Regions from separate parts of the Chryseobacterium scophthalmum genome, predicted to be linked through region 1. Evidence: riboswitches for the same ligand, from Rfam matches in the RefSeq annotation. Region 1 holds a riboswitch; the other holds the start of a gene.
What was found. Region 1 has a riboswitch for S-adenosylmethionine ahead of BUR17_RS21250 (alpha/beta fold hydrolase). Riboswitches for the same ligand answer to the same signal wherever they lie in the genome.

Region 1 (3,212 bases):
GATATTTTTAGTTTTCTCATCCTGAGAAGATGTCACAACAATATTGATACGTTTCTCGCTTGAATTCTGGTTTAACAACAATGGAAAAACGTTATTTCTTGCCAGTTCAGAAAGTATTTTATTTAAATCCTCTGCCACAAAACCAATAACAGAAACATTGTTGATACTATAAATCTGGGTAACTTTTCCTGATTTTCTTTCCGTAGCAAACTCTTCGATAAGACAGTTTACTGCTTTTTCAGAATCATCTTCGTGTACCAAAATTGACAATCCGTTTTCTACCGCCTGTTGAGAAATTATTCCTACACTGATACGCGCAAATGTAAGCGCTTTAAACACTCTTCCATCAATCCCTATTTCACCTAAAAAATCTTCTCCTTCAAATTTGATGATCGATCTGTTCTTTAAAAATTTTATTTCGTTTGCATTACTTTTCATCTGTAACCTTTTTTATTTTTTTTATAAGACAGAGTTACCTTAAACTCTTTTTTTCCTACAAAATGTTATTTATGATATTATTTAATTGACTGTATTCCATTAAGAAGGCATCGTGCCCATGAACTGATTTGATCTCGTGATAGAAAACATCTTCTTTATTTTCCTTTAGCTTTTCAAAGCCGCTTCTGATTTCAGAGGCAGGAAAAAATAGATCTGTATCTACAGAGATCATGTGCATTCGTGCCTGAATTTTCTTTAACATATTTTCGTTTGCATTAATATTCATTAGTAAATGATTCATCAGTTGATAAGATTTTAAACTAAATCTTTCGGCAAGAGATTTACCATGATAAGTCAGCCAGTCTTCAGATTCTAACTGTTGTTTTTCATGATTAAATTTATTTTGAAATCTTTCGTTTAAAGACTGAGGCGTTCTGTAGCACAACATTGCATGGACTCTGGCTTTTTGCAACGGTTCTTCATTTCCATTTAATAAAAATTTCTGAACGAGACATTGAGCATGCAACCAATCATGAGTTTTAGAATCACAGGCAATCGGAATAAAAATTTCAGCTAAATCAGGTTTTTTCGAAAGCATTTCCCAACCGATTCCACCTCCTAAAGATCCTCCAATCAGAGCGTATATGTTTTTAATATTTAAAGATTCAAGACCTTTCAGAAATATATTTGCAATATCTGAAGGGGTAAAATCTGAATATTCGTCAATAAAAAAATCGTCATATCCATTTCCGGGAATATTGAAGCAGAGTACAGTATATTTATTTGTATCAATTACCTGATTTTCGCCAATCAGTTGTTTCCACCAACCTTTTTCTCCGGCAACATTCGAGTTTCCGGTTAAGGCATGATTTATCAAAATGATGGGTGCTGAAAAGAGTTCTTTCCCAAAAAGCTGGTAGCTTAACGGGATATGATATTCTCTCTGAGAATCGGTTTTGTACAAAAAATTAATATGTTGCAGTTCTGTTTTCAAATTATATATTATTAAAAATAAATTTGAAAATGCCATGAGAAGAATGGCTGAAAAGAACTTCAGTAAGTTATCTGTCCAAAATAAATTTATTTGGTAGAACGTAGCACCTTCTCTGCTTGCGCAAAGGGTTGCTAAGGTTTCACAGGGTCTAATCCCTCAACCTTTCTTGATAACATTTTCAATATGTAAATGAACGAATGGTGCAAAGATAAAACTTTTTATTTTAAAAATTAAAAAAAATTAACAAATAATACCAAACGTAATCGCAGCAGGGTTTTGAGAAGGTTGTTAATAATTATTCAGATTAAAAAAATTGGAATTATTTATCAAAAAAATTAACTTAGCAATGAAAATGGCTGAAAATGAATATCGAAAAGCAAAGATTACAAGATAAAGACTGGAAAAACTGGGGACCTTATGTAAGCAACAGACAATGGGGAAATGTGCGTGAAGACTACAGCCCCAACGGAAATGCTTGGCATTTTGCCAACCACGATATTGCAGAAAGCCACACGTATCGATGGGGAGAAGAAGGAATCGCGGGGATTTCGGATACCAAACAACTTTTTTGTTTTGCTCTCTCATTTTGGAATAAAAAAGATAAAAGAATAAAAGAACGTCTTTTCGGCTTGAGCAATCCGCAGGGAAATCACGGAGAAGATATTAAAGAAATTTTCTACTATCTTGATAATACACCTACTCACAGCTATATGAAAATGGTGTACAAATATCCTATCAACGAATTTCCATACGACGAAATTGTAGCAGAAAATGCAAGACGCACCAAAAAAGAACCTGAATATGAACTTTTCGATACCGGAATTTTTGATAAAGATGAATATTTCGATATTTTCATAGACTACTGTAAATCTGATGCTCATGATATCTTAATTCGTGTTACGGTCTGTAACCGAAGTAACCAAGCTGCCCCGATTGTTATTTTACCTACAACTTGGTTTAGAAATAACTGGAAATGGGGTTATAATGAATACAAAGGTCAGGTAGAAAGAGGAAAAGAAGGCTGCATCAATGTGGTTCACGACAGTATTCCTATTAAAAAGTTTTATTCAAAAAATAAAAATGCAGAACAGGTTTTCTGTGAGAATGAAACCAATCATCCTAAACTTCATGGCACTCCGTCTGTTGAAAATACTTACTATAAAGATGGAATCAACGATTATATTATTCATCAGCAAAATACTGTAAATCCTGAAAGAAAGGGTACAAAAGCAGCCTTCATCATTGATGAAATTATCGAAGGAGGTCAATCTGAAGTTTTTGAATTCAGGTTGTCACCGTATGATATGGATGATGCTTTTTATCAGTTTGATGATATTTTTAATGCAAGAATTAATGAAGCGAATGAATTTTACGATGAAATTCAGCAGGATATATTTAATGACGATGAAAAAAATGTGCAGCGACAAGCTTTTGCAGGACTTCTTTGGAACAAACAATTCTATCATTATAATGTAGGAAAATGGCTGAAAGGCGACCCTAATTATGAAGCTCCGAGAGATTTTAATCATTATGTAAGAAATACAGAATGGGAACATCTTCACAATAAAGACATCATCTCAATGCCTGATAAATGGGAATATCCTTGGTATGCAACTTGGGATTTGGCATTCCATTGCGTTCCTTTTGCCATTATTGATGCTGATTTTGCGAAAAATCAATTGCTTTTGCTTACTAAGGAATGGTATATGCATCCGAACGGACAAATGCCCGCTTATGAATGGAATCTGAGTGATGTCAATCCGCCTGTTCATGCATGGTC
Region 2 (3,212 bases), 110 kb from region 1:
CTTAGGATACGATGATAGAGTAGGAACCAGTATACCAAGAATTATAGGAAGTGGTGGGAATGCTCACCAAGAGGTTCTTACAATGGATCTTGCATTAGATGATACTTGGTACAGGGTTTATTATTTCCCAATAGTTAATAATAAAAATACAGCAGTAACAACAGATGATACAAGAGATATTTATTTGTCTATACAAAGATTGTATTAATTAAATTACTTACGAAACTAAGTTCGGTTTAAACATTTGTTTAAACCGAACTTTTTTATTTTAGCAATAAATTAAATTTTCTACAATTTATGATTGTGTAAACATATATTATTTTAAACTCAAAACTGCCAATCGATATCCTTCCATTCCAAAGCCGGACAAAACTGCATCCGTACAAGCTGCCGTTACAGATTTCTGCCTAAATTCTTCTCTTTTGTAAATATTACTGATGTGAACTTCTACTTTCTGTTTCTGAATATTCTTTAAACAATCCGCAATTGCATAAGAGTAATGTGTGAAAGCTCCGGGATTAATAACAACTGCATCAAAATCATCTACCTGAAGCCTGTTAATCAGTTCTCCTTCAATATTCGACTGATAATAATTCAATTCATGAGCGGGAAATTCAGACTTTAATTTTTCTAAATACTCTTCCATAGAAACACTACCGTAAATTTCGGGCTCTCTCGTGCCTAACAGATTGAGATTAGGACCATTTATAATTAAAACTTTCATAGTATAAATTTAGAAAGTTTTTTTAATAAGTCGAAAGCTTTTCTATTTTAAATCATTTTTTAGAATTGCATTATTTTTAATGATATTTATCATATTTGAGAATTTGATAATCTTTATAACCCCCTATTTTAGTGTTTTTTAAGAATGTATTAAGTTAATTTTTATTAAATAATAATTTAAAATCATAAAGTCTACTTGTTTTGTAGACTAATTGTTTTTAGATTTGCAAACATATTTCGATCGGCTTATAAAGAAAGATGGAGGGAACTGACCCTGTGAAGTCTTAACAACCTGCTCTTTGCAAGGTGTTACATTCAGCCTTTAAAGGAAAAATAAGCAATTGGTTAATCGTATTTATCGATGCCCTTTGCTGTCTTTTCTGCAAAGGGTTAATTTTTAAAATTTGATAAATGAAATGAGTTATGATTAACAAAAATTTAATTAATTCTAAAGCTTGGATTCCACCTGTTGCAGTATTTTTCTTAGGAATAATCAACATTCATGGTCAGGAAGCAAAAAAAGATACACTTCGCGAACAAGATATAGATGAAGTAGTAGTTGTTGCTTACGGAAAAGCGAAAAAAACAAGTTACACAGGCTCTGTGGCAACGATTTCGAGCGAAAAAATAAATAACAGACCCGTTACCAATATTACCAAAGCTTTGGAAGGACAGGTTCCTGGTCTTCAGGCGGTAAGTGCTTCAGGACAACCGGGTGCAACGGCATCTATCCGTATTCGTGGAATTGGCTCGGTGAGTGCTTCAAGTAATCCTTTGTTTGTCGTAGACGGAATTCCTTTTGACGGGAATATCAATTCGATAAGTCCCAATGATATTGAATCGATCAGTGTTTTGAAAGATGCTACGGCAAGTTCACTATATGGTTCAAGAGCAGCGAATGGAGTAATTATTATTACAACAAAATCCGGAAAAAAGGGTGAGGCAAAAGTGAATTTTAATATCAGTCAGGGTTTTTCTACCAGAGCGGTTAAAGATTACGAGCAGGTAAATACAGATCAGTATTTTCAGTTGTACTGGGAAGCTTTGAGAAATGGCTACAAATCGAGTCAGGTTACTTCTCAACAGGCGGCGCAAATGGCGAGTGATAATTTAGTTTCTGCTTTAGGAATCAATCCTTATGGTTCAGGTTACGCAAAACCAGTGGGGACCGATGGAAAACTTTTGTCAGGAGCTAATGCTTTATGGAACGACGACTGGAGAGATATTCTTCAGAGAGTTGCAGCAAGAAGTCAGGTAGATTTAGATTTCAGTGGCGGAAGTGAAAAGAGCAACTATTTCTTTTCATTAGGGTACCTTGATGATAAAGGAATTGCTATTGGATCAGGCTTTACAAAATACAGTACAAGACTTAAAATAAACTCTGAAGTCAAAAAATGGTTAACTGTTGGTGCTAATTTAAGTTATACCAACAGTCTTCAGGAAGCGCCGCCTTCTTCAGATTCCAGAACGGATAATATCATTAATGCAGCAAGAGTAATTCCTTCTTTTTATCCTTATTACGAAAGAAATGCAGACGGAAGTCACCGGTTAGATGCCAATGGAAATTATATCTACGACTTTGGAAAATACCGTCCTACAAGTGCTTTGCAAAATCAAAATGCTGCGGCAACATTACCTTTAGATAAAAATGAAAACCGTGAAGATAACTTTTCAGGAAAAGGATTTTTAGACTTTACTTTCTTACCGGAATTAAAGTTTAAATCTAGCTTTTCTGTTGATTTGGTTAATTACAACGGTCACTTTTATTCCAATCCTTTGATAGGGCAAGGAAGCGAAATCGGTGGTTCGGTAACAAAAACAAATTCAAGAACGCTGTCTTATACAACCAGTAATATTTTGACTTTTGATAAAAAATTCAACCAGCATCACTTTAATATTTTAGCGGGACAGGAATTTTATCATTACGAATTTCAAACCATCTCAGGAAACAGAAGTCAATTTTCACTTCCATATTACTATGAGCCAGATGCAGCAGCTTTGTTAGGAGGATTTAGCGGAAGCAGCGATAAACTAGGTTTGTTAAGTTATTTAGGAAAAGCGGAATATGATTTTAAAAATAAATATTTCATTTCCGGATCGGTAAGAGCAGATGGTTCTTCAAGATTTTCACCTGAAAACAGATGGGGAACTTTCTGGTCAGTTGGTGGTTCATGGAAAGCTTCGAGCGAAAATTTCATTAAAGATTTGAATATTTTTGATCAGTTGACGCTTCGTGCAAGTTACGGAGGTCAGGGAAATGATAAGTTGAGTACGTATTATGCCTACCAAAGTTTGTACACATTTTATAATAATCTAGGTGAAGGCGGTACGGTTGCAAGCAGACTTCCTACTCCGGATCTGAAGTGGGAAACCAATCTCAACTTAAATGTAGGATTAGAATTTGCCATTCTGAAAAACAGAATCAAAGGTAATGTAGAATATTTCCAGCGTCAAAGTAAAGATCTTTTGTTTGATATGCCTTTGGCTCC

Region 2: another riboswitch for S-adenosylmethionine. It lies ahead of BUR17_RS13735 (SusC/RagA family TonB-linked outer membrane protein); the one in region 1 lies ahead of BUR17_RS21250 (alpha/beta fold hydrolase).

The regions. Positions count from the first base shown of each region.
Region 1 is NZ_FSRQ01000002.1:881,469-884,680, reverse strand. It holds gene BUR17_RS21255 (ACT domain-containing protein) at 1-438, opposite strand, end outside; gene BUR17_RS21250 (alpha/beta fold hydrolase) at 494-1,432, opposite strand; SAM riboswitch class I at 1,497-1,608, opposite strand; gene BUR17_RS14330 (MGH1-like glycoside hydrolase domain-containing protein) at 1,795-3,212, shown strand, end outside.
Region 2 is NZ_FSRQ01000002.1:770,932-774,143, forward strand. It holds gene BUR17_RS20900 (hypothetical protein) at 1-208, shown strand, start outside; gene BUR17_RS13730 (type II 3-dehydroquinate dehydratase) at 317-724, opposite strand; SAM riboswitch class I at 967-1,063, shown strand; gene BUR17_RS13735 (SusC/RagA family TonB-linked outer membrane protein) at 1,147-3,212, shown strand, end outside.